Regions from separate parts of the Bacillus cereus group sp. RP37 genome, predicted to be linked through region 4. Evidence: riboswitches for the same ligand, from Rfam matches in the RefSeq annotation. Region 4 holds a riboswitch; each other region holds the start of a gene.

Region 1 (7,965 bases), 4.7 Mb from region 4:
TATTTATTTACACTCTGCGCAGGAACTGGTCACGTTGCTTATTCTGTACTTCCTGTTATCGCAGAAGTCTCTCGCGAATCTGGTATTAGACCGGAACGACCAATGTCAATTGCCGTAATCGCTTCCCAACAAGCAATTACAGCTAGTCCTATATCAGCTGCAACAGTTGCACTTTTAGCAATGCTAGCTGACTATAAAATCACTTTATTAGATATTTTAAAAGTAAGTATCCCTTCTACTTTCATCGCTTGTATGGTAGCTGCATTTGTTGCTAGCAAAATGGGGAAAGAATTAAATGAAGACCCTGAATACTTAAAACGATTAAAAGAAGGAATGATTCCTAAGATTGAAGAGAAAAAAGAATTTGTTGGTGTAAAAGGAGCTAAATTATCAGTTATCCTTTTCCTAGTAGGAACTTTTCTTGTCGTACTTCTCGGTTCATTTGAAGCACTTCGTCCAGGATGGATAGTTGATGGGAAGTTAGCCCGTCTTTCCATGCCAAACACAATTGAAATGGTTATGTTAACGATCGCAGCTCTTATTATTATTTTCTGTAAACCAAATGTAGAAAGCATCGTGTCTGGTAACGTCTTTAAAGCGGGGGCAACAGCAGTTGTTGCTATTTTCGGGATCGCTTGGATGGGAGATACTTTCTTTAACGGAAACTTAAATATGATTCAAGGATCAATTCAGCACCTAGTAACAAGTGCACCATGGCTATTTGCCATCGCATTATTCATTCTATCTATTTTACTATATAGTCAAGCAGCAACAGTACGCGCTTTAATGCCTCTTGGATTATCACTCGGTATTCCACCAGCACTACTAATCGCGATGTTCCCTGCAGTAAATGGATACTTCTTCATTCCAAACTATGGAACAATCGTTGCTGCCATTAACTTTGATCGCACTGGTACAACTGGCATTGGTAAATATGTTTTAAATCATAGCTTTATGATTCCAGGCCTAATCGCAACATTCACTTCTATCGGAATTGGAATGCTCTTAATTTCAATTATGTTTTAAAGAACAAGCACAAACCCAAAGTTTTAAAGGGTTTGTGCTTTTTTAATCAAACGTTTGTTTAAATATTTTTAACTGTCCATTCTGCCATTATGTTCTTTAATATTTGTGTGAAGTCCGCTGGGAAAAGATGACCCAAACCTTCTCTCACAATTAATTTACAGTTCACATTATATTTCTCGAACATCGACATTAATTGAAGCGTGTTTTCGTAAAACGGATCTTTATCTCCCGTAACAATATATCCTTCTACATTCGTTATATCATTTGATACGACTATACTTTCAATTGCCTCAACATCTCGAATAGCGGGTATAGCTGCAATAAATTTTTGAGTCTCTAACATATTCTTTAACGCTAACTCTATCGCTATATTCCCCCCTTGAGAAGCTCCCGCAAGGATGGTGTCTTCCAAGTCATATTTACCCATAAAATCATTAAAACTTTTCATAATATCTTTTATAGCTATATCATGATTATCCCAGCTATAAGAATTCATTCCATGTACTTGTGAGGATTGAGAAAAACCTAACATATACTCACGTAATATTTCTTCTCCATACCAATACGGTGCAAAATCATTTATGTTTGATCCTCTCCAATGTAAAGAAAATAGTCCTGTCTTCGCCTCTTCATTTCCATAAGTAAATAATTTCGGGTCGGCTGTTAGCTGCTGTTTCTTAAAGATTTCTTCACACTTTTTCACTATCATTTTAAAAGCTTCATTCTCTCGTAATTCCTTTAAATCTTCATCCTGCATAAGTGTATGTGGATTCCACCAAATCCCCTTTTCTAAAGCTTCATTTAAACTAACAATTGCTTCTTCATACTTCCCTTCTATCGAAAGTACACACGCTTCCCAAAAGCTAGTTTTATCCATCCTTTCAGGGAACTCTCTTTTCGCTTTATCTATGTATCTATAAATAACATCAAAGTCTCCTTGTTCGAATAAACGAAATAATTCATTTTGCAACTCTACAAACTGTTTACGTTTCAAACAATCATCTCCCTTTTTCTAAATATCAATATCAGAAAAAAATAAAAAGCTATGTAGCCTTTTAATACTACATAGCCTTCTTCTACAAACTGTTACTTACTTCCTCTACTAGCTTCTTCGTACTTTCATACGCAGATTCTGCTAAACTAATCGCGGAAATAACGGAAACACCGTCCGCACCTGCTTCTATAACTGAAGCTGTATTTTCAATTGTAATACCACCAATTCCGACGATCGGTATTGTAATTCCTTGCTCTCTAAAATGAGCTAAACATTTCGTTCCTTGCACAGCTTTCGTATCTTTTTTCGTACTCGTTGGGAAAATAGGGCCAACACCTAAATAATCAGCTCCGTTTTCAATTGCCCAACGTGCTTCTTCAATTGTATGTGTAGATACACCAACAATTTTATCCCCCATTTTTTCACGAACAGAAGTAATTCCTTCATCATCTTGTCCAACATGCACGCCATCTGCATCTAACTCGAGAGCTAGTTCCACATCATCATTTACGATGAATGGTACACCGTACTCCTTACAAATTGCTTGTAGTTCTTTTGCGAAACAAATGCGTTTCTCTCCCGTTAAAGCGCCTTCCCCCTTTTCACGAAATTGAAAAATTGTTATACCGCCTTCAAGTGCATCTCTCAATACTCGTAGTGGCTCCTTCGTACAATTGTTACTTCCCATAATAAAATATACTGATAATAACCTAGACATTTCAGCCTTTGTAATCCGCGACATCTAGTTCCCCTCCTTACTATATAATCTCAATCTTCCCATACTTCTCAATATCACCTGAAGTGGTATTCGCTAACTGATTTAAAAATTCAATTTGGAAACTACCCGGTCCCTTTTCCACTGTCTTGGCAGCTGCTAGTTCCGCAGCTACACCATAAAATGTTAATGCGGCTACCGCTGCCTTTACATAATCCTTTTCTATCGCTACAAATGCTCCTATTACAGAAGTTAGTAAACAACCAGTACCTGTAACTTTCGTTAAAATAGGGTGACCATTTTGAATAAGAATAGTTCGCTCTCCATCTGTAACAACATCTTCTTTTCCAGTAATTACCGCAACTGTATTCAATTCGTCTGCTGCCTGCTTTGCAATACTTACGACATTACCATTTCCAGCACCAGCGTCTACTCCTTTAATTTCCCATCTCTCATTAATAACATTCGCTATTTCAGCTGCATTTCCGCGAATAATCGCTAACTCGATTTCAGCTGGAATATGTCTCGCAACTTCTGTTCGATACGATGTTGCTCCTGCACCAACTGGATCAAACAGTACTGGTACATTGTTCACATTTGCTGATTTACCTGCAAGTAACATTGCTTCTACTTCTTCAGGGCGAAGTGTCCCCATATTTAATACTAACGCTCCAGCAATGCTAGCCATTTCTGCTACTTCTTCTTTTGCATACGCCATTACAGGCGATGCCCCTAACGCTAACAAACCGTTAGCTGTAAAATTTGTTACAACGACATTTGTAATATTATGAACGAGCGGATTAGATTCTCTCACCAAATCCACTACTTTACTAATTTCTTTTATATTCATCATTCTCATCCCCTAACTATAGTGATGGGAGATACACAAAAAGACACTTTGCGCGTACGCAAAGTGCCTGAACATGTGCTTTTACACTCTCCCTACGCTGGCATTATCCAACAGGTTCAAATGGTCAATGACGGATTAGTCATACTCTCAGTTTGCATCCACAAACTCCCATGTGTTTAGTATTCTTCTACTTCAAAGTCTACTCTTATTCTAGTAAAATAACAAGTTCTTTACTTTTCTATTTAATATAGAAGCAACTAATAAAACAATACGTATAATAAATAAGTATCTATTTCTCATAGTCTCATCATGGTGCATATTATGTTCTGTCGCCATCATTCACTTTCAAACAGATGTTATCCCACTAAAAAACGTTCAAATCTGGAGCGAAACTGAATCTCAAGAAGATGTATGCTATAGTTAACGTATGGAAATTTGAAAGGATGTTTTAAATATGTCAAAAAGCGTTGTAATCGCTGAAAAGCCTTCCGTTGCACGTGATATTGCTCGCGTACTGAAGTGCGATAAAAAAGGAAACGGCTACCTTGAAGGTAGTAAATATATTGTAACTTGGGCTTTAGGTCATCTCGTTACATTAGCAGATCCAGAAAGCTATGATGTGAAATATAAAAAGTGGAATTTAGAAGATTTACCGATGCTACCAGAGCGTTTGAAATTAACGGTGATTAAACAAACAGGGAAACAATTTAATGCTGTAAAAAGTCAGCTTCTTAGAAAAGATGTAACTGAAATTATTGTAGCAACAGATGCTGGACGTGAAGGAGAGTTAGTCGCTCGCTGGATTATTGATAAGGTTCGAGTTAACAAACCAATCAAACGTCTATGGATTTCATCCGTTACTGATAAAGCAATTAAAGATGGCTTCGCTAATTTAAAACCAGGTAAAGCATATGACAATTTATACGCTTCTGCAGTTGCACGTTCAGAAGCTGACTGGTATATCGGTCTTAACGCGACTCGAGCTTTAACGACTCGCTTTAATGCCCAGCTGAATTGCGGCCGTGTTCAAACACCTACTGTCGCTATGATCGCTAATCGTGAAGATGAAATAAAGAACTTCAAAGCTCAAACTTACTACGGCATCGAAGCTCAAACAACGAATCAGTTAAAACTAACTTGGCAAGATGCAAACGGCAATAGTCGCAGTTTTAATAAAGAAAAAATCGATGGTATTGTAAAAGGTTTAGATAAACATAATGCTACTGTTGTAGAAATTGATAAAAAACAGAAGAAGTCATTCTCTCCTGGTCTTTACGATCTAACTGAATTGCAACGTGATGCAAATAAAAAGTTCGGTTATTCTGCGAAAGAAACATTAAACATTATGCAGAAATTGTATGAGCAACATAAAGTGCTAACGTACCCTCGTACAGATTCACGCTATATTTCATCTGATATCGTTGGAACACTCCCAGAACGTCTAAAAGCATGTGGCGTTGGAGAGTACCGTCCTTTAGCACATAAAGTATTACAAAAGCCTATCAAGTCTAATAAGTCATTTGTTGATGATAGTAAAGTAAGTGATCATCACGCAATTATTCCAACAGAAGGATACGTTAACTTCTCGGCCTTCACAGATAAAGAACGTAAAATTTATGATTTAGTTGTAAAACGTTTCTTAGCCGTTTTATTCCCAGCATTCGAATACGAACAACTAACGCTACGCACAAAAGTTGGTAATGAAACGTTCATCGCACGCGGAAAAACTATTCTACATGCCGGCTGGAAGGAAGTATATGAAAATCGCTTTGAAGATGATGATGTAACCGATGACGTAAAAGAGCAACTTCTACCTCACATTGAAAAAGGCGATACATTAACTGTGAAGTTAATTATGCAAACATCAGGTCAAACAAAAGCACCTGCACGTTTTAACGAGGCGACTTTACTTTCAGCAATGGAGAATCCTACAAAATATATGGATACGCAAAATAAACAACTTGCTGATACGTTAAAATCAACTGGTGGATTAGGTACTGTAGCGACACGAGCTGATATTATCGACAAGCTATTCAATTCATTCTTACTTGAAAAACGTGGTAAAGATATTCACATTACTTCAAAAGGTCGTCAGTTACTCGATTTAGTGCCAGAAGAGTTAAAATCACCTACGCTAACTGGTGATTGGGAACAAAAGCTCGAAGCAATTGCGAAGGGTAAACTGAAAAAAGAAGTATTCATTTCAGAAATGAAGAACTATACGAAAGAAATTGTTTCTGAAATTAAATCGAGTGATAAAAAATATAAACATGACAACATTTCAACGAAGTCTTGTCCAGACTGTGGTAAACCAATGCTGGAGGTAAACGGCAAAAAAGGAAAAATGCTCGTTTGCCAAGACCGTGAATGTGGTCATCGTAAAAATGTATCTCGTACAACAAACGCTCGTTGCCCACAATGTAAGAAGAAGTTAGAATTACGTGGTGAAGGCGCTGGCCAAATTTTCGCATGTAAATGTGGCTATCGCGAGAAATTATCGACATTCCAGGAGAGACGTAAAAAAGAATCTGGAAGCAAGGCTGATAAGCGCGACGTTCAAAAATATATGAAACAACAGAATAAAGAAGAAGAACCATTAAACAACCCGTTCGCAGAAGCATTAAAGAAATTAAAATTTGATTAAACAAAAAGGTTCCTACCTCTATCGGTAGGAACCTTTTTTTATTAATGAATAATTTTACTTCCTTTTGCGTTCTCAACAAACTTTTCACTCGATTTGTTAATTGGTGTTTTCAATAATAACGCAGCGATAACGATGACTACTACGAACACACTTAATACAAGTAAATCTCTAATAACTATATCCCAAAGCATGCCACCTACTGTTTCACGAATTGCACTAATTGCATATGTGAATGGTAAGAACGGATAAATTGCTTGGAAGAATGGTGGTGTCATTTGAATTGGGAACGTACCACCCGATCCTGCTACTTGAAGCACAAGTAAAATGATTGCCATCGATTTCCCAACGTTTCCGAAAATAGAAACGAGTGAGTACACGATACAAACAAATACTCCGCCAATAAATAAACTAAATAACACAAACCAGAATTTATCGACTACGTACGTACCGAGTAAGAATATATCCCCCATCGATACGATAAATGCTTGCGAAAGACCTATCGTTAAGAATGTTAATAAACGTCCAAAGTATATTTCATGGCTCTTATAATTCGCGCCCTCTTCATGTACTTCTACCGTTAATAACGAAACCATTAATAGTGCGCCTACCCATAATGCAAGCACTGTGTAGAATGGTGACATCGCTGAACCGTAGTTCGGCATTGCAAATAACTTATTCTCTTTTAAATTTACTGGATTCGCGAAGTAATCACTTTGCTTTTCAACATCATTTTTCAATAAGCGTATGATGTCTTTTATATCCTCTTCTGATTCAAAATCACGAATTTTATTTGCTAAGTCTTTAATCTTTTTCTCAGTCTCCGGCATGTCAGCTTTAATGTCTGCTAATTTCTTTCTACCGTCTACTAAGCCTTTTGATGAATCTTCTAGTAGCTTTTTAACATCTGGAAGCTTTTTGTCTGCATCATTTAAAATTTGAGTTGTATTTTTCGACATCTCTTTTGTACGAGCAATTGCTGTATTGAAATTAGGTACAATTTCTGAATCATACGTCGATAATACATCTGTTAATTGAGCTGACCCGCCCTTCGCAGCGTTGTTAATACTTTCAATTACATCTTTTGTAGGTTTCTGTCCATTGTTAAGAAGTGTAATTCCCTTATTCGTTGCATCTACACCTTTTTGCAGACTACTTTTTGCTTTATTTAATTTTGCAATTCCATTATTAAGGTTTTTATCACTACTTACATCTGCTAAAACCTTATTTGTACTTTCTAGAACTGGAATCATATCATCGATTAAACCAATTCCAGCTTGGAATTGACCATTTAAACTTTTTAAGGCTTCCTTCGAACCTTCTAAACCATTAACACCTCTATTTTGTACATCCTCTAATGCTTTTTGGACACTAGATTTAGTACTTTCAAGACTATTCTTTGCTTTCTCATAATCCGCTTTTGCATTATCATATATTTCATTTGCATCTGCTTTAGCTTGATCTACTGTGCTAACTGCTTTTTTATAATCTGCTACAAATGTTTCATTGTAATCTTTTTCCGCTTGATCAATTAATGAGTTTGCTGCATCTAACTTTTGATTTGCTACATCTGTTACATCTTTCTTTACTTCTTGTCCTGTACCGATAACACTTACAATATCTTTAATGCCGTTATTTGCATTTTCCATACTACCTTTAAGCTTAGTTAAGCGATCCACTCGCCCTTGGAAGAAGCTTTTTCCAAAATCAGTCGTGGCTGAGTTTTGAAGTTCAGTAAA
Region 2 (7,965 bases), 2.6 Mb from region 4:
CTTACTGAGCGTACCATCTGATATTCCTAACCTTTTATATACTTCACACTAGCAGAATAAAAAATCTCGTCCGTCGTATCATCAAAAAAACTACTAGTTACGGAATTCAATGACGGTGAAGAAATTCCTACAAAAAAAGCCCTGATTAGGGCTTTTCATTCTACTTTTCCAGCAAGCTCTCCATGAAATTGCTAATTAAAAAAATTGAAAAAAGACGCACTTAGATTGATGCGTCTTTTTGTGATACCTCTTTTGTGAAATCATATAAAGCAATTGCGCCTAAAAGAACAAGTATACCTTGAGGAACATCTATCAAAATAGTTTTCCAAATTTCTGGAACTACCCATTTAATATTTGCTGCTGTTTCAAGATATGTTTGAAAATAACTAATCGTAAAATTAATTATCCCTAAAAATACAAACAACGATAGACCAAATCGAATTAATTTCTTATTTGTAAACATGTAACACCTCTCAAAATTCATTGGATATTCCTACTTTTGCTTCTTTTTCATTTATGCATCTATATATTTAATTTTAACACATCAAGAACTCCAAAAGATACAATATGCATATTTACATATTGTATTAACAGCATTCCATAATGATTTAGAAATTCCTGCAAGAAAAAACAACTCCGTTACAGTTAACAGAGCCGATTTCTTTCTTGTTTAACTTCAAACCACCAATCTTTACGTTCAAGGTAGAATTTCATTCCATTACGTTGTGCATCTGAAGTTGGAGCAGTAACGAAGTTTGATTGTAAAATAAAAGTCGCAGAAGTTTATCCAGTTAATGCGTAGAAAATTAAATTAACTAACTTATCGATATGCCATTTTGCTATATCCGCAGCACTATCGACTTTACGCAAATCTGACAAGAAAAAATATATAGATAGGTATTATCCATACCTATCTATAACATTACTTCCATTCTTTATCCGATTACATCTTTTACTTCTGTATTCACTGGCCACTTTTCTAAAGTATAAGCCATTTCCCAAAATGAATATTCATATTGACTGCTAATAATGAAATGCTGTTTCATTCGCTTACGGTCAGACTCTGTTACGTTTTCAGCGATAGTATCTAATCTTGTAATTTGCTCTTCAACTAGCGTACGGAACCAATCAGATCCATAAGCAGAAATCCATTCGTTATAAATTGGTTCTTCTGGCTGACACTCTTTTAAACGCTCACCAATTTCATAATACAACCAATAGCAAGGTAAAATTGCTGCAATGATATCGCCTAAATGTCCTTCATACGCAGCACGATACATATGTGAAGTATAAGCGTATGCAGTTGGAGCAGGGATAAAACTATCTTTTTCTTCTTGAGTTATCCCTAGTTTCTTCGCAAAATTCTCATGTAAAGATAATTCCGCCTCGTATGTATTTTGAGCATGATGTGCCATACGAGCTGTCGTTTCTAATTCCAGTGCTTTTGCAGCTCCTAAAGTTTGTACTCTAGCAAAATGACTCAAATAATATGAATCTTGCAGCACATAATAGCGAAAACTAGCTAAATCTAACGTTCCTTCACCAAGTTGTTTTACAAAAGGGTGATGAAAACTAGCTTCCCAAATTGAATCTACTTCTTGACGTAATGATTGTGAAAATTTCATTTAAATCCCTCCCATAATGTATAAAATTTAAGTATTTACCCACAATTATTAAATCTGTAAAATAAAAAAACTTTCTTTACAGGCGTAAAGAAAGTGAAATTGACAGTATTTATTCATGAAATAGCAATGTCTTTCCCACTTCCCTACGCTGGCATTAACCAGATCAGGTACTAAGAGTCTCAAATTCCCATTTGATCTCAGCCTATAATAGGCCCCCCTAGTGGATAAATATTTAATTTTCGTATTGTATTCATCATAACATACTTCATGTTACTGTCAAAAGTATTCATGATACTGCTACTTAAAACCCTTCTTCTTCCCTTACTCTTAATGAAGTTTCAATAATCATATCTAATAGTTTGCTATAATTAATTCCCGCTGCATCTGCACTTTTTGGTAATAGACTTGCTTGTGTCATCCCTGGTAATGTATTAACCTCCATTACATATGGAATACCGTCTTTCACCATCATATCAACCCTTGCATAAACACTACATTTTAATGCTTTATAGCAAGCCAGTGACGCTTCGTTTACACGTTCTTTCAATTCAGCTGGAAGTTCAATAACTTCTTCAATAGTACCAGCATCATCATATTTCGCATTGTAATCAAAGAACTCCGCCGCATGTCGAATTGAAATGATGGGTAACTGTTTTCCATCAAAAATGGAACATGTAATCTCGTCACCTTTTATATACTTCTCTATTACTACTTCAGAATCCCATTCGAACACAGTTTCCAGCATTGAAATTAATTCGTCTTTATCATATACAATCTTTACCCCGACACTCGAGCCACCAGAGTTTGGTTTTACCACTAACGGAAATCCTAACTTATCTAATTCATCAAGATTTAGATCCTCCATTTTTGTAAGTTCAATCCAATCTGGTGTTTCTATTCCTTCATAACGTAAAATCTTTTTCGAAATGTTTTTGTCCATACATATACCGCTAGATAACATATTGCTCCCGCTATAAGGAATACCTAAACTTTCAAGCGTTCCTTGAACAGTCCCATCTTCTCCGTATTTTCCGTGTAATGCAAGCAGCGCAAAATCAATGTCTTTCGCTTTTTCGATTAAATCCATTTTTTCGTTTAACGTAATTGGAACAATGTCATACTTACTTTTATCTAAATGTGCAATCATTTCATTTCCAGTCATAATTGATACTTGTTTTTCAGAGGATACTCCTCCCATAATAACGCCAATTCTCATTTCCTCAACTCCAAATTTCATTTTTTATTGTATCACCGATTATTTTGATTCCCCGAACAATTTCTTCTTCTTTCAAACGTGAAAATCCTAATCGAAAAGTGTTCGTTCCTTCTCCATTAGAATAAAAAACATCTCCAGGAGAAAATGTAACCCCCTGCTCATAACACTTTTGCAAAAGAGTACGGGCATGAATTTTTTCTTCTAACTCTATAAATAAATGAAGTCCACCATCACCGGTCATTCTTTGAAACGGAATGTACTCGTTACACGCCCTAACAGCTAACTCATATTTTTTCTTATAAACAGATCTTGCCTTTTTTAAATATTTTTCAAAATATCCTTCATGTAAATATTGAAACAGAACAGCTTGATCTAAAGTAGATGTGTGAATTGTTCTTGCTCTTTTTACACTTTCTAAATAATGAATCAGTTCTTTATCTGCAATGATCCAGCCTACACGTAAACCAGGGAAAAGTACCTTTGAAAAGCTACTAATATAAATCACATTATTACCAGCGCCAGCAAAAGTTAATAATGGTGCTAAATGTGATCCTGAATAACGTAGCTCTTCATTAAATCCATCTTCTATAATAGGAATCTTATATTTTGAAAATAATCTCATCAGTTCCGTTCTTTTCTCCGAACTCGTAACAATGCCGGTTGGATTATGATAGGAAGGAATTAAATACGCAAAATCAAACTCTTTTTCACGCAAGCTTTTTTCAACTTCGTTCGTATCAATGCCATCTTCATTCATATTAATTCCATGCACTTCAAGTCCATGTAAACGGAAAAGCTTTAGTGCAGCATGATGAGTCGGATTCTCACAAATAACCCGCCCTGACTTCTTCGATAACGAGGATAGTACAATGTCTAATCCTTCTGTAAATCCATTTGTAATTAAAATATCTTTATTTGAAATATCTACACCTTTCATTTCCATATAATGAAGTAGATAATTCATTAGCGGTCTATACCCTTTTGCGTAACCGTAGTTTAATACGACATCACCTTCAATGGACATACGAGTAAGAAAAGCTCTTTTGAAATTTTCCACATCAAATAGCTTTTCATCTGGAGCGATGCTGTTAAAAACAATCATTCCTTTTTCCCAGCGAACACCATGTTTCATTAAATCTAATTCATCCGCTAATAAGGTAACTGTATTAAGTTTATTTTTCCAATCTATTTCAACAGACGAAGTGTTTGAAATATCAACCTTCGCAACAAAATTCCCTTTTCCTTTAACTGCATAAATGAGTCCTTCTTGCTCTAAATCTGCATAGGCAGCGAGTACAGTATTTCTGCTCACACTTAATAATTCACTTAGTTCCCTCGTTGAAGGTATTTTTTGTTCCCCGAGCAAGTGCCCTTTCATAATCATCTTTTTTAAATAATCTTTCAATTGAATATAAACGGGACGATCTTTGACAACTTTAAAATCTTTAAACAAATCCTTACCCCCTGCAATTATTTTTGCATATTAATTTCATTCTCAAAAGGTCCACTACATATGTATTTTTTATTAAGGGCGGTACGGTTTTATAAAGTGAAACTTTAATCAATGGTGATTCGTCCCGACCATTGATTATTACCCTTCACCAATTGATAATTTTACTACCCGTTAATACGTGACAAATCTTTACGATATAAGTTAATTATATCTTTTAAAGCTGCTGCTGCGGCTCCGCGTGGATTAGAAGCACCACCAATTGTAGTAACTTGTCCCATCGTATCTGTAAAGAACGTAATCCCTTTTTCTGTCCCATTTACATTTGCTAGCGGATGATCTTTATCTATTTCGTGTGGTTCCACATGAAGAGCCACTTTACCATCCTTATCCTTATATGCTGAAGCTATTAATTTAATATATTTATTATGTTCTTTAGCTTTTCGAATTTGTTGTTTTGTAACCTGTTCGATTCCTTTTATATGTATATCGGCAAGTGTATTCTCTGTTCCCATTAAACTGTTTGTCAAAAGTATCAATTTACACGCACTATCAGAACCACTTACATCTAATATTGCGTTCGTTTCAGCAATTCCTTTACTTTGTGCTTCTTTCAGTGCTTCTTCAAACGTAATATCCTCCTCATTCATTTTCGAAAGAATATAATTTGTAGTCCCGTTTAATATTCCTTCTATTTTTTCAATATGGCAACCAGCTAAACTAAATTGACCAATATCAAGCGTCGGTAATGCGGCCGCAGTTGCACCACTATATCGAATTCGTACATTTGCGATTTTTGCCGCTTCATTTATTTCTCTCCAGTTTGTAACGAGTGCGCCTTTTGAAATTGCTACTATATCCATTTGTTTCTCAATCGCTTGTTTTATATATTGTTTCCCTGGATTTCCATCTTTAAGATTTGTAATGGTTGATTCTACTAGTACAGTACCACTTATGTTATCTGTCGCTCGTTCCTCCGGATAATGTTCAATATATTCTTCAATTGCAGCGCTACCGCCACCATACTTTAATAAATGATGAATAGACAAACCTTCCTCATTATGTATTGCAATATTTCTACCTAATACGCCGCTTACAACTAACTCTATTCCATATGCTTCATATATATATGAATATTTTTCATTTAATAATTTTATAAACTCTCTTCCTACTGTTCCATATCCTGATAATACAACTTTAATTTTCATAATATCCCCCCATTTTTTCTACCATATCCCTCTTTCAATATAATATAAAGCGCCCTCGAATTCCATCGAGAGCGCTTTATTATTACCTATTTTGGTAAACGTGATAGCTTTTCTGCAATTGTTCTATAAAACTCTTGAATACTAGAAAAACCTAACGTGTCTGAAACACTAAGTCCTACCATATCGAGATGATCCCAATTTGTTTTCGTTTCGATATGATTCCATTTTCCAATCTGTAAAGGCTCATTACTATTTACAGTAGCATTAGATGATGGTGCAATCATAGAATTTGTATTTACTACACCATCATTTTGCCACCAAGAAGTATCAATTAATGGACGATTTTCTTCATATCTTGCATAGGACCCTAAGAAAAATGCATTCCCCATTAACACTTTATTCATTGTTATATGAGGCAAATGTAAACCTGTTATAGGCGCCGCTTGTGATGCATGTCCACTATAAGATAAGTAGTACACATCTGATTGCGTCTTTACCCAATTATTGAGCTCCTTTGCACCATCTGTACTTAAATCCCATTGACTTATATCCTTTGTATTTTTCCAAAGTGAACTATTTAGGATGCGATCAGTATATTGGAAAAAAGACTCTCCAGTATTCTTCTTTATACCCCATTGATCCAATTTAAAATCATATAACGATAAATTATTGTTTCCTCCAAAACTTGCAGCTGTAATGAGTAAATCTTTGACGAACGGCAGTAGAAGACTACCATCCGCAAGTGTTGTCCCATTGTGAGGAGTTGCTAATGTTGTAACACTATGAACATATGATTTCTCGCCTTCAAATAGTGGTGATATATTCGTGTTCGGATGATTGTTTACATAATTTTTTTCTTCAAAACTGCCTTCTTTTAATAGCTGTACTAATGTTCTAATCGTTTGTCCACCCATGCTATGCCCAACTAAATGAACTTTATTTGTTTCACTCCAATTTGGTGCAAAACCACTATAAGTTCTGCCAAAACGATTATGTCCATGTTTCTCAGCATGTGCGGCACCATAGTCTACTGTACCACCGTTTATTTGCGCATATAATTCACATGCACGATCCCAGTTACTAGAAACAGGTCCAACTGCAGCAGTATGTACTGTATAACCATTTCTTTTTAAATCTTCTTGTATATCATGAACACCACCCCAATATTTAACCCCTAACATTTCCTCTCTACCCCACCCAGCAAATCCATTCACTAATATGATAGGATAATTATTTTGTTGTCTCTTTTCAGCGTGAGTTGTTTTTGCTGCGAATAAAAGCACAGTCCCTATTGCGAATAAACATATTTTTAAAAATAATTTCCCCATGCTTCCTCCCCCTAATAAAACGTTTACATTTTTCTGTAAATAAGATATACATATTTAGTTTATAACTTAAACATAATGTAAAGTATTTTATATACATTGTATATATAGAAAACATACACAAATGTTGATAAATATTAATTCAAGTGAACATTTACTTTTTACAATATAACTTGTAAATCCGATTATTTGAATTTATAATTAGATTTAGTTTCTTCATGTTAAATGGATTTAAAAATCATAAGAAAACTAATTTCATTACTTAAGAAGGAGGAAAAGTCATGCAAATCGAATTAAATATTCATACATTATCTCAACCTACTAAAATAACTCCATCTAATCTTGAGCGTAATACTATCCCTTCTACTAAACTTGAAGTTAAAAAATTAAATGATCCTATCAAATTTGATATTCGTTCATCTGAAAAAGAAATGAAACAACCTGAGCATAAATTTAACGAATTAGATTTATGGAAGACGTTAAAGGATAAAGGTGTTCCTTTATGGATCATCCTTGAAATGCTACAAAAAGTCCGTAAAGAAAAAGAAGCTCAAAATAATTCAGTTCAACATTCAAATGCGATTGAAGAAACGCATGAGACTCGATTAAATGAAGTAATGTAATATATGTTATATGAATGGCCTATACACTAAAAAGAGTTCGAGGTTGATAAAGTTTCTATCAGCCTCGAACTCTTTTTTAAGGTTTTTCTTCAATCGTTACAAACTGAAAAGATAGTTCTTCTTCCAAACCTTTAATTAGCTTTTTTACTTTGACATTTTCATTAACCAAGGTATTATCTGTCGACATTTTAGGCTTTTCGTCACCTAGTGATTGTTTCAAATGAAGAAGGTGCATTTTCGTTTCATTTGCCTTTATTTCTTTATACACACTATTTTTTGATACCATTACATACCATTGCGTTGGATATTTACGAGTGTTACCTATCCAAGCGTCACTATCGTATGAAACAGGAATCTCTTTTCCTTCTAATTCAATACTTTTCATACTCTTTTCATCTTCATGTGTAAACAACAGCGAGCCCTCTTTCGGGAATTTCGGTAACTTATCTATTAGTTTTAAATTGGATCCATTATCTCGTTTACGAAAAACATTTGCTTTAATCATCGCTTGTGCTGTG
Region 3 (7,965 bases), 360 kb from region 4:
AGTCTTCTAATAATGAAATGAAAAAGAATAGTGCAAAGATTTGTGGCACGAATACTAATACCGCACCAACACCAGCAATAATACCTTCTGTAACGAGTGCTTGAATAAAGTCAGAAGCACCAATACTTGTGAGTCCAGCCGTTACCCAATCCGTAAGCTGCCCGCCAAAAAATCCATCTAACATATCAGATAAAGGTGTACCAATCCACGTAAACGTAACCTGAAAAATAAAAAACATAACTGCTAAAAAGATTGGAAGTCCTAAAATTTTATGTGTAATTAACCTATCGATTTTTTCCGAAAAAGGAATTTTTCCTTCTTTCTCATGCTTCATAACATTTGTTTTTAACTTTTCAATATACGCTTCACGAGTTTTGTAAATGTGCTCCTCTAACGTACAATCGAGTTTTCCTTCTAAGCGAGATCGAATGGCTACAAGTTCCTTATAAATTGGTAATGCTTTCATTTCTTTTTCTACTACTTCGTTATTGCTTAAAAATTGAAGGGCTAACCATCTCGGATGCTTATAATTCACTGTCTCTAAAAGAGCGATTACCTCTCCAATTCCTTCATCCATTGGTACACCATATGAAATAATGAATGGTTTTTTCTCATTTTTGTCATTTTCTTTAAGAGTAGTAAGCAGTTCTTCACAGCCTTTTCCGCTTCTTGCAACGACAGGAACGACTGTTACACCTAATAGTTCTGATAACCGTTTTACATCAATTACAATGCCTCGTTGCTTTGCCACATCGACCATATTTAATCCAATTGAAACCGGTTTTCCAAATTCAAGTAATTGCAACGTTAAATGCATATTTCGTTCAAACTGCGAGGAATCCACAATATTTAACATATGATGAAATTCGTCTGTTAGTAGAAAATTCGTAACGACACCTTCGTCACGTGAAACTGGATTCAAATCATACACTCCTGGTAAATCAATTAATGTTCCTTGCTTATCTTTTAATTTACCAACCTTTTTTTCTACTGTTACACCACTCCAGTTTCCTACATATTCATAAGAACCAGTAAGTGCATTAAATAATGATGTCTTCCCTGTATTCGGATTCCCTAGCAAAGCTACCTTATTCACGCTAATTCCACCTTTATCATTTTCGCGTCACAATGACGAATACTAATTAACTGTCCACGACACTCCAATGTACAAGGACCTTTAAACATCGCTTTCTGTTTCAAGCGAAGTTCGCTTCCTTCCGCAAGACCGAAAGCAGCTAGTCTACGCTTTAATAACTGATCTAAAGACTGAATACTTTTTACTAACACTTTCTCGCCAATTTTAATATCTACTAAGCTCATAACCTTCCCCCTCAGAAGAGAATGATAATTATTTTCAAAAAAATTATAGCATATTCTATTTCATTTGGACTATATCTTTTCGCTTCATATTTATTAACATTTCAATACAATTATATTTCAATTATTGTCATACTTGATTCATTTGCCATTCTCATCCATTTCGCTTACAATAAACAATAGCAAATAAAGAATCTCGTTATCACAGGGGGAGCCATGCCGCTGAGAGGGAACACTTCGTTCCGACCCTTCGAACCTGTTAGTTAATGCTAACGCAGGGATTGTGCAAACGTCCGAAATACATACCTCTTTTTTATTTACGTATTTCGTATCCTCCTATGATACCTATTCTTTTTTGTACAACTTGGATTTAGGGGGAGACAACATGCGTAACACCAATTTACAAGCGATGATCGAATCTGCCATTCTTGCAGCCTTCGCCTTGGTCATCGACATTTTACCATTATCAATCAAACTTCCAACAGGCGGTTCCATCTCATTCGCTATGATTCCTATTTTTATTATCGCATACCGCTGGGGCTTCAAAATGGCTTTCTTAGGAGGCTTAATTTGGGGATTATTACAAATTGTCGTTGGCGATGCCATTATCGTCACACCAATTCAAGTACTCATTGAATACTTCGTTGCTTTCGCATTCATTGGATTTGCTGGTTTATTCTATCGTCCAATTCAAAAAGCACTTTTAACATCCAATGAAAATAGCGAAGACCAATCCAATTTAGGTAGCCGTAAAGACAAACCTTCTTCAAAACAAAACGAAGGAAAGAAAGTTATTGGTTACATTATTGTTGCTACATTTGTTGGTAGCTTTGCTCGCTACTTCTGTCACTTCATTGCCGGTATTATTTTTTGGGGACAATATGCACCGAAAGGTCAATCAGCTGTGCTATATTCATTAATCGTAAATGGTAGTACAATGATTGGTTCCTATATTCTATGTACCGTTTTACTTATCTTTTTATTTATCACTTCACCACGTTTATTCAAGAGTATCAATGCTTATCGACTAAACTCAAACAAAAAGAGCGCTTAATGAGCGCTCTTTTTTTCATATCGTAATATCAATTAAAAATACAATAAATGCACAAAAGAAAATAAATACCATTATACTTAGCCAATTGCTATGCACGGTTCATCGACTCCTTACATAACCTCATTTTCTAATCAGATTATATCGCTTAAAAATAAAGATTAGGTAAAGATAATATGAAAATAAATTAAAAAAGCGTAGCATGCATCATCTACGCTTTTTTCAATAAGTAGAAATAAAATAATACACCATCTTCTGTATTCTTTACTCCATATTCAACACCGTGTAGTTCTAAAATATTCTTTGAAATGGCAAGCCCAAGACCTGTTCCACCTTGCGAACGCTGGCGAGCTGCATCCACGCGATAAAAACGATCCCAAATTTTATCTAATTGTTCTTCTTCAATGTGAGTACCTTTATTTTCAATACATACTTTTATACGATCTTTTTCATCTATTGTAGAAATAATAATATCTTCTTTATTTGGTGTATAACGTATGGCATTCGTAATGAAGTTCACGATGACTTGTTCAATCCGGCCTTGATTTGCTATCACTTCAAATGGACCTATATTTTTATGAACACGAAGTTCTTTTTTCTCTATTTTTACAGAAAGGTGTTCACATATATCTTCAATTACTGTATCGATATAAAATGAATCCATTTTCATTTTATATGTACCTGACTCAAATTTAGCTAACTCAAGCATATCCAAAATTAACGTATCCATTTTATCTACTTCTCGTTCCATTGCCTGAAAATAGTACTCTTTTTTATGCTCAGCTACTCCATCTTTTAAAATAGAAATACAGCTTTTCATAATGCTCAGCGGTGTTTTTAATTCGTGCGAAACACCAGAAATAAATTCTTTCCGCGTATTTTCTAGCTTTCTTTCCTTTTCAATATCTTGTTCTAGCTGTCCAATATGCGAATGGAGCTTATTGGATAATACATTAATATTTTTCGACAAATCACCAATTTCATCTTTTGAAGTGATCGGTATTTGTTCTGTGAAATCTAAATGCGCTATTTTCTTCGTTGTATCATTTATTTTTAATAACGGTTTTGCGATTTGTTTAGAGTAATAGAACGAAGCGAGAAAAATAAGAACAACTACAAATGCAATGATGTAGATGTAATAATCTTGTACCATTTGTACAGCCTCATCTACAGGCTGTAAGGAAGCCATCGCATATATATATGTTATGGATCCGTCTTTTTCTTTTATCGGTTGCATTAATAATTTATATTTTATATCATTTTTTTCATAGTCCATTGTCTTTGTTGAATACTCTATTGGATTACCCTCTTTTAGTACTACATCCGTTTGAAATTCTTTTATGCTATCCAAAAATAAAGTGTTTTTATAAATTGGATTTACGGGGCCTTTTACATCTGGAAACTGTACTTTCGTAACACGCCCTCCTATGATAGCATCTGGTTCTTGGGCAGCTGGTTCTTGGGCAACTTGCTCCTGAACGACCGGCTTCTTTTCCTTACCAACTTGTTCACCCGCTGCTTTCTTTTTCTCCTGATCTAATTTACTCATTTTCTCCTTAAATGCTTTTTCTAACGGTTTATTCCATCCGCTTAAAGTCTGCTTAGATAACGAGAAAGTGAATGGAATAAAACTATCTTCTTTTTTCATTCCAGAAAAATAAATTTCTTGGCCTAAAAACTGTTCTGATGATTTATTATCAATCTCCTCAATATTGACGAGATTGTATAAGGGAATTTTGAATATTTGATGTCCAAAACTCTTCTGTTGCCTACGATCTATCGTTACCTCAAAATAAAAATCATCTGCATGTTTTAAATTCCCGTTCTGATCTAATGTCGTAATCCACGTATTATTTTCTCTTAAAAAGTCTTGCTCCAGCTTCTGAATTCCTTCTGCATTTCCGGCATTATTTAAATAATTCTGTTCAAAGGAATTTAAATTCACTTTAATATCTTCCACTTTTCGATTCGCATAATATTGTTTAAAAAATATCGTTTGTCCAATAAATATCGTCGCTAAAATTAACATACATAGTGCCGTTGTGAGAGTAAATAATTTTAGTACAATCCCTTTTCTCATACATTCCCCTCAAATTTATATCCGGTGCGTACTACAGTTGTAATGTATTTTGCTTTCGCTCCTAATTTATTTCTTAGATTACGAATATGACTATTAACCGTTCGATCATCACCGGCAAATTCGTATCCCCAAATTCTTGAAATGAGTTGCTCTCGTGTTAAAACAATCCCTTGATTTTTCATAAAATACGCTAATATTTCAAATTCTGTATGTGTTAAATTAATGTCTGTTTTATCTACCGTAACAGTACGTGACGGAAAATGGACGTGAATACCATGGATTAATAATGTATCATCTTCATTCTCTAAAAGTTGCTTTGTTACTTTTCTACTTTCTAACAACCTTTTCGCTCTTGCTAATAAAATTGGTGGGCTATACGGCTTCGTCACATAGTCATCCGCCCCAAGTTCAAATCCAAGTAACGTATCGTCTTCATCTACACGCGCCGTCAACATAATAATAGGAACCTCAGATGTCTTACGGATTCTTCGGCAAACGGACCACCCATCAAGTTCCGGCAACATAATATCTAAAATAACTAAATCCACCTCTTCTTGCTCAAATACAACTAAAGCTTCTTTCCCATCTCTTGCTTCAAACACTATATATTGCTCACTCAAAAAATAATCTTTTAATATTTCACGCAAAATATCTTCATCTTCCACAATTAAAATGTTTTTTGCCATAACTTATGTATCCCCTTCCCACTTTCAAAAACTACAATCTTATTTTGCATAGCTCGCAGTTAACTTCGCTTCGATAATATATCTATCTGGTGCATCCCCTATATAATCAAATGGATAGCAAGTTGTCAGTGTTAATATCGGTTCTTCTTTTTTTATAATAACAGTACGATCATCCGCATGGGTAATCCATGTCTTTTGAATTTCATATGTGTAAATTTTATTATCATACTCTAAAACAAGGGTATCTTTTTCTTTTAGCTCCCCTAAATCGGTAAATACAGTATCCCGGTGCCCACTTAGTACAGTATGTCCACCTCCAGATGGCGTTGTCGTTACATCACTAACGAACATTCCAACCCCTTTCTTCAAAGTTGCATCATCCGCTCCCCAATATATAGAAAACTTCTTCTTTATTTTGGGTATATTTAATATCGCTACCTTTTCTCCTTCTTTATGTTCTGTTTGAGAAGAAGGCACTTGAGAAGTTACAGATGTTTCGTGAGAAAGTTTATTATCTTGTATATTGTTAAGGCTCTTTATTTCTTCTTTCGTTAATTGTTGAGCAGAGCTTTTTCCTTTATACCATTCCACTGCGTAATATGATCCCATAAATAGCCCGATGGCCATCAATATGATTCCGATATAATTAAGTAACTTCAATTTTCATCCCTCCATGCAAAAAAATGGTAGGAATAACCTACCATTTTTAATATGTGAAATTTTCCCGCTCTTTATAGGACAATATTTTATTTACACCTTAACTTTATTACGACGATTCAAACCAAATAATGTACCTATTGCGACAAGACACGCGCTTAACCCCATCATTACTACATTATTTGATGCAGTGTTTGGTAATTTTTCACCTTGTACAACCGGCTTTGCTACTTCTTTTTTTGCTGCAGCATTTTTTTGCTGTTCCTTAATTGCTGCTTCTTTTTTTGCCATATCATTTTTTAACTGTTCTTGTGCTATTCCCTTTTTCTCTTCTTCACTTTTTTGTCCAGCTTTTATCGCTTCCTCTTTTTTAGCCATATCATTTTTTAACTGCTCTTGCGCTATTCTCTTTTTCTCTTCTTCACTTTTTTGCTGTTCTTTAATCGCTGCTTCTTTTTTCGCTTTATCTTGTTGCAGTTGCGTTGCTTCTTCCTTTGTTACTGTTCCAGTATCCGCACTCGCTACTGAAGAATATCCTACTGTTAAAAGTGCCATCGCACAGATTGGTAATAGTTTCTTTTTCATTTTATTTCTCTCCTTTTATACGTTTTACATCACTTCGCATCGGATGTATCACTAGAATAAACAAGAGATATAAATATAAGATGCAGATAAAATATATTTCATTTAAAGATTTCATTGTAGAAAAATAAAAAACATCGCAATATATACGATGTTTTTTCGGGTGTGTGTCTCAATATTTACATGTTACTTTCGCGTGATTTAGAAGTAGAACGGGCCGGAGCGATAACTAATTGTCTCGGCTCAGTTTTCTTGAAGTGATTTTTGACGTTACACTTACGACGTTGAACGATCCACGCTTTAATAGGGTTTGTCAAAATAATCTTTTGCTCTTCATTAGGGGTCTCTTCTTCAAACCTACAACTCTCGCTCCATTTATTCCATTTCATTGTAAATTTAGAAGAAGAATGATCATCTTCTCGATCAAACAAGTGCAAAAAATCCATTTCGCCAGCTAGCATTACGGTGTTGCTAGTTGCTAGAAAAGAAAAGGTCGTCCAACGTTTCTCCATGCCCTCCTACTCCTTTTTCACATATAGAGTGCCTAAAACTTAATTTACCTAAAATATGCTTGCCTTTTACCTTACACTTATAGTTTATCCAAAACACTACTATGCAACTATCGATTTGTCTTACAACTACCTTACATTTTTGTAAGAAACAAAAAACCTTCACTCTCTATACGTGAAGGTTTCTCATTTCTCATCTATATGATCTTTCATATGATTGACTCCAGCTTCTTGCAGCTGTGACATCATACCGTGGGAAATTGCGCCTAATACTAAAGTCATTCCAATTAGTGAAATCCGAATCGCTGGTACATCAATTATGTAAGCCAAACTACCAAGAACAATTGTTAAAAGTAATGCTTTTATAAATGTTGCACTTGTATACTCTTTCTTTCTCATCATAATCACCCTTTATGGAAGCGTTTTCTTAATATAATCAGTATATCATATCATCTGACTATTTTGTGGGGATTTTTGTAAAAACCTTATGTCTTCTTTGACTTTTTCCTTTCTATCCTTTACAGTCGAAATGTTCGCAAGTTTTACACTGTAGGAGGACTCCAATGAATATTGAAATAAAAGACACTTTAATTTCTGAAGAACAATTGCAAGAAAAAGTAAAAGAACTAGCACTTCAAATCGAACGTGACTTTGAAGGAGAAGAAATCATAGTCATCGCTGTATTAAAAGGATCTTTCGTATTCGCTGCTGATTTAATTCGTCACATTAAAAACGATGTAACAATCGACTTTATTTCTGCATCTAGCTATGGAAATCAAACAGAAACAACTGGAAAAGTAAAACTATTAAAAGATATCGACGTAAACATTACTGGAAAAAACGTAATTGTAGTAGAAGATATTATCGATTCTGGTTTAACACTTCACTTCTTAAAAGATCACTTCTTTATGCATAAACCGAAAGCGTTGAAATTCTGTACGTTACTTGATAAACCTGAGCGTCGTAAAGTAGACTTAAAAGCTGAATATGTTGGCTTCCAAATTCCAGACGAATTTATCGTTGGCTACGGTATCGACTGTGCAGAAAAATATCGTAACTTACCATTTATCGCTTCAGTTGTAA
Region 4 (7,965 bases):
CGTATATTTTGGTATCCGTATAAGAAGGTCATGCCGCATCGATCCTTCTTTACACATACAATTATACTTGGTGATGTGATTCGTATTGCATACATGTTAATCGTGTTTTCTCCGTTTTTATTCCTATTAAATGTAATCGTGCTTGACGGGAATTTAATAGAAATTGCGAAGGAACATGAGGTTGAAATTGTAACGTTCATAATGGGAATTGTTGTGGCAAGCACGCTTCACATTATAGCGGATAAAGTGAATACGCGCCGCAAGAAAATGATGAGAAAAAAGAAGAAACGCAGAAGATAAAAAAACCGTCCCAAAAGGTATTTTGGGACGGTTTTTTCTTAATTAATAGGTTGATTATTCTTGTTGTATCATCGATAAAATTTCATTTATCATGTCATAGTGTCGTTTTAATCAAACGTTTGTTTAAACTTAAGCTTTCAGTACTTTAATACCTTTTACGATGTTCCAAATGAAGTAGTATAAGCTAATAATTCCGCAAATACATAAGACAATCATTGTTCCAATTCCAAGTGTTACATCTGGCTGGTCAGATCCGATACCCATAATTCCTAAAATAGTTACGCCGATGAATGTAGCGATACTTGGAATAATATGTGTCCATAGAGCACGTTTTGCATGTGGTTTTGTTTCAGCATCGCCTACAATCCAAACGATAATAGGGAATAAGATAGGGGCAAATAGTACACTAAAGTATGATAAAGCAGCTAATATTTTGTTTCCGTTCATATATATCACCTCATGAATAATGTCTGTTGTTATACTATTATTATTATGCAATAGTTTTGGCAAGCTTTCTATCGATGAACATTACAGGAACGTGACGATTTTGTAAGATTTTCTGTTAAATAATAAAATTTTCAAAAAAATCTTTTTAAATGGAAATTGTTATGGTACAGTATAAATGAAAGTTATTGAAAACGTTTTCTTAAACGTTTTTTATTTTTAGGCTGAAAGGTATGATGACCTGATAGTCTATTGATAAGGTTATTCTATTTAAAAGGGGATTCTTTAGGGGGAGAGAACAATGAACACATGGACACAAGTTTATGATCCGTTCGGAAACATTTGGATTTCGGCAGCGGTCGCACTTATTCCGATTATCTTTTTTTTCTTAGCTTTAGCAGTTTTCCGCATGAAGGGGTATGTGGCAGGATTTATTACAGTTGTACTTACAATTTTAGTGGCGTTATTCGCTTATAAAATGCCGTTCACGATGGCGATGGCAGCGACCGGATATGGTTTCTTATACGGACTATGGCCAATTGCTTGGATTATCATTATGTCGGTATTTTTATATAAAATTTCTGTGAAAACAGGTCAATTCGATGTGATTCGTGCATCTGTATTATCCATTACGAATGACCATCGTTTACTCGTTATTTTAATCGGTTTTTCATTCGGAGCATTTTTAGAAGGGGCAGCAGGATTTGGTGCACCAGTAGCCATTACGGCAGCACTTCTTGCAGGTCTTGGGTTAAATCCTTTATATGCAGCGGGTCTTTGTTTAATTGCAAATACGGCACCAGTAGCGTTCGGGGCGATGGGAATTCCGATTACAGTGGCTGGACAAGTAACAGGTATTGATCCACATAAAATCGGACAAATGGCTGGACATCAATTACCGTTTCTATCATTATTTGTTCCGTTCTTTATCGTATTTTTAATGGATGGATTGAAAGGGGTAAGACAAACATGGCCTGCGTTATTTGTAGCCGGTAGTTCATTTGCAATTACGCAGTTCATTACAGCGACGTTTTTAGGACCGGAACTCCCGGATATTACGTCAGCACTTGTAAGTTTAGTGAGTTTATCACTATTCTTAAAAGTTTGGCAGCCGAAAGAAATCTATCAATCGGGGCAAGCAAATAGTGAAGTAGCTGCGGCAACGACGGTGACATCTATGCCGAAACTAACAGTAGGAAAAGTCGTAAAAGCATGGTCTCCATTCATTATTTTAACTGTCATGGTAGTTATTTGGAGCCAAAGTTTCTTTAAAGCGTTATTTGCTCCAGGCGGCGCATTGGAAAGCCTTGTGTTTAAGTTTGAAGTTCCAGGCTTGCACAATTTAGTAATGAAAGCAGAACCAATTGTAAATAAACCGACGCCTTACGAGGCAATTTTGAAATTCGATGTATTATCAGCAACGGGAACAGCAATCTTAATTGCTTGTGTCATTTCTATCTTTATTTTAAAAATGAGTGCAAAAGATGCAGTAGCGACTTTTAAAGAAACGCTAAATGAGCTTAAGATGCCAATTCTATCTATTGGATTCGTATTAGGGTTCGCATTTATCGCAAACTATTCTGGTTTATCATCTACATTAGCGTTAGCGCTTGCTGGAACTGGTGGACTATTCCCGTTTTTCTCACCATTCTTGGGGTGGATTGGGGTGTTCTTAACAGGATCTGATACGTCAGCGAATGCACTGTTCTCGAATTTACAAGCGATTACAGCACAGCAAGTCGGTGTATCTGAAGTACTTCTCGTTGCAGCAAATACAACGGGCGGTGTAACAGGAAAAATGATTTCTCCGCAATCGATTGCGATCGCTTGTGCGGCAGTTGGACTTGCTGGGAAAGAATCAGATCTGTTCCGATTTACATTGAAGCATAGTTTATTCTTCGTAATTATTGTTGGTATTATGACGTATGTACAGGCATATTATTTAACGTGGATGATTCCATAAACAACAAAAGAAATAAACTTTTCATTTTTCAGATTATCGTGTATGATGGGAAAGTATTGAAAATTAAATCAGTGATAAACTAGGGGTGCCTAACGTATGCGTAGGCTGAGAGAGAAGCGCGTGAACTTCTTAACCCTTTGGACCTGATCTGGCTCGTACCAGCGTAGGGAAGTTAACGGCTTTACATAATGATGCCTTTATGAGCCAGGTCCTTATTTTTTTATGGACCTGGCTCTTTTTATTTTGGCATACGCTGGCCATATCTCGTCCTTGTCACGTACAGGGGGGCAACAAAGGTTATGAAACAGTCTGTTTCAGCTGAGCAAATTGAATTGAAATCGAGTTTACCAGGAAGTAAGAAAGTGTATGTGGATGGACCACGTGCAGGTATGAAAGTGCCGATGCGCGAGATTGAACAAAGTGAAACGAACGGCATTCCGAATCCGCCAATTCGTGTATATGATACGAGCGGTCCTTATACAGATCCTGCGTATAAAGTGGAGCTAGAAAAAGGAATTCCAACGCCGCGCCACTCTTGGATCCTAGAGCGCGGAGATGTAGAAGCGTACGAAGGGCGCGAAGTGAAACCAGAGGATGACGGTGTGAAGGTGGCTTCGAAACATACACCTGTTTTTCCGCAAATGGATCGCAAACCGCTTAGAGCGAAGCAAGGTGCAAATGTTACGCAAATGCATTATGCGCGTAATGGCATCATTACGTCTGAGATGGAATATGTTGCGATTCGTGAAGGAGTAGAGCCTGAGTTTGTTCGCAAGGAAATTGCGGAAGGCCGTGCGATTTTGCCAGCGAATATTAACCATCCGGAAGCAGAACCGATGATTATCGGACGTAACTTCCACGTGAAGGTCAATGCAAATATCGGAAACTCTGCTGTATCGTCTTCTATTGCAGAAGAAGTGGAGAAGATGACTTGGGCAACTCGCTGGGGTGCAGATACGATTATGGATTTATCTACAGGTAAAAATATTCATACGACACGTGAGTGGATTATTCGTAACGCGCCTGTACCAGTTGGGACTGTACCGATCTATCAAGCGCTGGAAAAAGTAAACGGAATTGCAGAAGATTTAACGTGGGAAGTGTATCGTGATACGTTAATTGAGCAAGCGGAGCAAGGCGTTGATTACTTTACAATTCACGCTGGCGTATTACTTCGTTACATTCCGATTACTGCAAAGCGTACGACAGGTATCGTTTCACGCGGTGGTTCAATTATGGCACAGTGGTGTTTATTCCATCATAAAGAAAACTTCTTATACACTCATTTTGAAGAGATATGTGAAATTATGAAGCAGTATGACGTTTCGTTCTCTCTTGGAGATGGATTACGTCCAGGTTCGATTGCAGATGCAAATGACGAAGCGCAATTCTCTGAGCTTGAAACACTTGGTGAATTAACGAAAATTGCTTGGAAACATGATGTGCAAGTGATGATTGAAGGACCTGGGCATGTACCGATGCATTTAATTAAAGAGAATATGGAGAAAGAGCTTGATATTTGTCAGGGCGCGCCGTTCTATACACTGGGACCGTTAACGACAGATATTGCACCAGGTTATGACCATATTACATCAGCGATTGGAGCTGCGATGATTGGCTGGTTTGGAACGGCGATGCTTTGTTATGTGACGCCGAAAGAACATTTAGGTTTACCCAATAAAGATGATGTTCGTACGGGGGTTATTACGTACAAAATCGCTGCGCATGCAGCTGATCTTGCGAAAGGGCACAAAACGGCTCATCAGCGTGATGATGCACTTTCAAAAGCTCGCTTTGAATTCCGTTGGCGCGATCAATTTAATTTATCTTTAGATCCTGAACGTGCGATGGAATATCACGATGAAACATTACCAGCAGAAGGCGCGAAAACGGCTCATTTCTGTTCCATGTGTGGACCGAAGTTTTGTAGTATGAGAATTTCACATGACATTCGTGACTATGCGAAAGAAAATGATTTAGAAACGACAGAAGCAATTGAAAAAGGGATGAAAGAGAAAGCGAAAGAATTTAAAGACACTGGTAGTCATTTATACCAATAACACGTTACACCTCTTTACTTGATTGATCACACTGTAGTACCTAATTTAAATATAGAAGAAGCCCCTTTGCTAAGACGGTAGCAAAAGGGGCTTCTGTCGTTTATCCCGCATTAATGGGCAGTAAGACCCCCACCTCAAAATTCAGTGAAAGCACAGAAGTTAGGTGGGGGATCAACTGCCCATAAAAGCCCGATTGGTTCAACTAATAATCAGTGGGGATGAAGAAAACCCCCACTGATTAAAGTTTCACTTTATAAGGCGAAGAAGAGGTGTACCCAGTAGTATAAGAGGAATAATGTGACGACTGTTGTGAGAGGAATGACGATAAGAGATACGCTTAAATAGTCTTTCCATTTTACTTTAATCTTGTTTTGTTTCAGGATATACATCCAAATGAGAGAAGCTAGCGTACCGATTGGTAGTAATAGTGAACCGATGTCACTACCAATAATGTTTGCGAGGTAGATAGTTTTTAATGTGACTGGGTCTAGTCCCATTTCTGTTAATGTGATTGTACCAATCATAAGTGCAGGATGGTTATTGAAGACGTTAGAGAGGAGAGAAACGAGTCCGCCCATTGCAAAGCTAGCGTAGAGTAGATGTTGACTTACAACTGGTTCAAGCCAATTTACAAGCGCCGCTGTTAACCCTGCGTTGTGAAGTCCGTAAATAATGACGTACATAGAGAATGCGAAAATTAAAATGTGCCACGGTGTCTTTTTCAAAATGTCGACAGGATTCGTTCGTAAGTAGTACCATCTCCAGATGAGAAGAACGAGTGAACCGAGTACAGCAACAATTTCGATTGGGATGGATAAGAAGGATGCAACGAATAGAAGACAGCGCATAAGGAAGACGAAGCCTAATACTTTTAACATAAATTTTGTACGTTTTTGTTTCGTATCAACAGAATTTTTCCCTTTTAACGGATGAAAGTTTTTTGTGAAAAAAATTTCTTCGATATCATATGAAGAAACAGGTAATTTTTTCGGAAGTTTTTTCTTTAAAACTGTATACATGAGCCATGACATAAACAATAATCCTAATGTTGCAGGTACAAACATCATAGCAGTATGCATATAAAGAGTCATATGGACGATGTTTAATGCAATTAAGTTTACGATATTACTTACACCGATTGGTGCACTAGATGCAGTAGCGATTAAAGCACCACTTAATAAATAAGGAATTTGTTGGTGAGGTTTTAATTGAAGATTTTTTAGAAGAAGAATTAAAATCGGAGTTGTAATTAAAATACTACCGTCGTTATTGAATAAAAGAGTCATAAGAAAACATAGTAATTGAATATACCAGTATAGGCGGTGGCCGGAACCTTTCGCTAAATTTGCGAGTTTTGCTGCAGCCCAATGGAAGAAGCCGAAGCTTTCTAATATAACCGCCATAACGATGGTCGCTAATATTGTTATCGAGGCACCGCCAATTTTACTGATAATGTCCATGACGTCTGGTTTTGATACAAGTCCAGTAATCAGGATAATGCCAGCGCCAATTGCTGCTGGCCACGCCTCATTTAAGCCACGGGGTCGCCAAAAGATAACAATCATCGTTAAGAAGAATACAATAATAGTAATCCATATTTCAATGCTCATATTTTGCCTACCTTTCTATTTCCCTTGAACAAATGTAGCTTGTCTCAAGTTTATATTGATAGTATATTCAGCAAAAAATAAGAAGAACTAGACGTATAATGGAATGAAGCGAATATGTGTTTTTCAAGCTAAAGGACAAGTGTCCCTAATAGTGAAATAACTATCGTGAGATGAGTCTATAAATTGTGGGGGCAGTAAGATAGTAAATGAAATTTATCCCGCTATTTGCCGGGCGGTAAGACCCCCACTGATTAAAGTTTCACTTTATATCAGCAATTATTGAAATATATCAGCGAAACTCAAAATATATCAGCGATTTTTAAAATATATCGATTTACCGCCGAAACATGACAAAAGGAGTCCATCCCAAAATACCTTTTGGAACAGACTCCCACTATATTATTTTTCCTTCAAAAAAGTTCGATCCTTCAAGAATAAATTCCAGAAGAAAATAAATCCTGGTAATAAAATTGCAATTCCAATTGCGTATAGAATAAGCAATGCATAGAATGTTTCTGTCGTTGTAAAGCTTGTAAATACAGTTACATCAGGATAAATAATATATGGTAAATGCGCGACACCATAAGCGTAACTTGCAAATGCATATTGAGCGACGACTGCTAAAACGGCAATGCGAGGGTATCCTAATGAGCCATACTTCTTGTTTGTCCACCAAAGAGAAGAGTACCCGATAACGAATAAAACGATAGAAACTGTAAACCATGGGAATTGCTTTATTAGTCCTTGCATAAGCCAGTGTGTTTCTGGATCCATTACAACGAGGGCGATAATCGCCGTAACGAGTGTTGCAGGACCAAGGATGATAGCGTTTCTTCTATAAATTCTATACGAATCTTCTGAACCTTGCTCTCTCGCAAAATCAGCAAGAAAGAGAGAGGAAAGAAATAGTTCCGAAGTTAGTCCGAAGAGCATATAACAGTAGATAACCGGGCTAGAAAGAAGTTTTCCGTACAGGAGTACTTCTTTTCCTTCAGTCATTGTAATATAAGCCCCTTCTGTAACGGGTAAAACGGTAATTAATAAGGCTGGAATTAAGAGCCCCGTAATACCTGAAATAACCCGAAGGAGGTACTGATACTTTGGCAGAGAGTAAGCAAATACCATGAATGTACTGCGAATTGCGATGAGTATTAAAATTAACATAACTGGTACGAACATCACTGTCGCAAGGGTGAAAGCAGCTTTCGGAAAGAAACCGAGAAAAGCGACAACGACAAAGACGAGAAATGTATTTGTTACTTCCCAGGTTGGTGATAAGTATCGATTGGCAAGCTTAGCAGCGAGCGTTGGATGCTTTGCGTATACCATGCCCCAAAAACCTGCTCCAAAATCGATGGACCCTAATATACTGTATACGAAAATAAGAGCCCATAAGATGATGATTGCAATACTTTCCTCATGCACGAGAATCGCCTCCTTCTTGATGTAAATCATTCTTTAACGGATGTCTCTTAAAGAATGTCCGTAGTACAAAAACTGTTAAAATGCCGAGTCCAATATATAAAATGATGAATAGAATAAATAAAGGACCGACAAAATCAGCGCGTGTAGAGGCATCGACTGTACG

The links. Region 4 has a riboswitch for thiamine pyrophosphate ahead of thiC (phosphomethylpyrimidine synthase ThiC). Riboswitches for the same ligand answer to the same signal wherever they lie in the genome.
Positions count from the first base shown of each region.
Region 1: linked by a shared signal. The riboswitch ahead of thiM (hydroxyethylthiazole kinase) and the one ahead of thiC (phosphomethylpyrimidine synthase ThiC) in region 4 are both predicted to bind thiamine pyrophosphate.
Region 2: linked by a shared signal. The riboswitch ahead of tenA (thiaminase II) and the one ahead of thiC (phosphomethylpyrimidine synthase ThiC) in region 4 are both predicted to bind thiamine pyrophosphate.
Region 3: linked by a shared signal. The riboswitch ahead of thiT (energy-coupled thiamine transporter ThiT) and the one ahead of thiC (phosphomethylpyrimidine synthase ThiC) in region 4 are both predicted to bind thiamine pyrophosphate.

Region 1 covers NZ_JARVHP010000001.1:4,969,455-4,977,419, forward strand. The annotation lists gene QCI44_RS26160 (anaerobic C4-dicarboxylate transporter family protein) at 1-1,026, shown strand, start outside; gene QCI44_RS26165 (alpha/beta hydrolase) at 1,085-2,020, opposite strand; gene thiE (thiamine phosphate synthase) at 2,103-2,762, opposite strand; gene thiM (hydroxyethylthiazole kinase) at 2,779-3,585, opposite strand; TPP riboswitch at 3,658-3,767, opposite strand; gene topB (DNA topoisomerase III) at 4,040-6,229, shown strand; gene QCI44_RS26185 (YhgE/Pip domain-containing protein) at 6,271-7,965, opposite strand, start outside.
Region 2 covers NZ_JARVHP010000001.1:2,887,597-2,895,561, forward strand. The annotation lists partial or broken gene QCI44_RS15465 (hypothetical protein) at 1-110, opposite strand, end outside; gene QCI44_RS15470 (DUF3937 family protein) at 221-484, opposite strand; partial or broken gene QCI44_RS15475 (N-acetylmuramoyl-L-alanine amidase C-terminal domain-containing protein) at 646-780, opposite strand; gene tenA (thiaminase II) at 936-1,625, opposite strand; TPP riboswitch at 1,749-1,854, opposite strand; gene ddlB (D-alanine--D-alanine ligase) at 1,927-2,841, opposite strand; gene pdxR (MocR-like pyridoxine biosynthesis transcription factor PdxR) at 2,846-4,294, opposite strand; gene QCI44_RS15495 (homoserine dehydrogenase) at 4,459-5,499, opposite strand; gene QCI44_RS15500 (esterase/lipase family protein) at 5,586-6,827, opposite strand; gene QCI44_RS15505 (DUF3914 domain-containing protein) at 7,106-7,447, shown strand; gene QCI44_RS15510 (lipoprotein BA_5634 family protein) at 7,524-7,965, opposite strand, start outside.
Region 3 covers NZ_JARVHP010000001.1:638,486-646,450, reverse strand. The annotation lists gene feoB (ferrous iron transport protein B) at 1-1,096, opposite strand, end outside; gene QCI44_RS03340 (FeoA family protein) at 1,093-1,320, opposite strand; TPP riboswitch at 1,515-1,616, shown strand; gene thiT (energy-coupled thiamine transporter ThiT) at 1,703-2,371, shown strand; gene QCI44_RS03330 (sensor histidine kinase) at 2,580-4,448, opposite strand; gene QCI44_RS03325 (response regulator transcription factor) at 4,445-5,134, opposite strand; gene QCI44_RS03320 (class D sortase) at 5,174-5,794, opposite strand; gene QCI44_RS03315 (LPXTG cell wall anchor domain-containing protein) at 5,885-6,376, opposite strand; gene QCI44_RS03310 (hypothetical protein) at 6,553-6,885, opposite strand; gene QCI44_RS03305 (hypothetical protein) at 7,069-7,284, opposite strand; gene hpt (hypoxanthine phosphoribosyltransferase) at 7,446-7,965, shown strand, end outside.
Region 4 covers NZ_JARVHP010000001.1:279,897-287,861, forward strand. The annotation lists gene QCI44_RS01360 (metal-binding protein) at 1-300, shown strand, start outside; gene QCI44_RS01365 (magnetosome magnetite crystal formation protein family) at 430-747, opposite strand; gene lldP (L-lactate permease) at 1,046-2,707, shown strand; TPP riboswitch at 2,779-2,894, shown strand; gene thiC (phosphomethylpyrimidine synthase ThiC) at 3,007-4,767, shown strand; gene QCI44_RS01380 (arsenic transporter) at 5,019-6,377, opposite strand; gene QCI44_RS01385 (cytochrome d ubiquinol oxidase subunit II) at 6,777-7,802, opposite strand; gene cydA (cytochrome ubiquinol oxidase subunit I) at 7,795-7,965, opposite strand, start outside.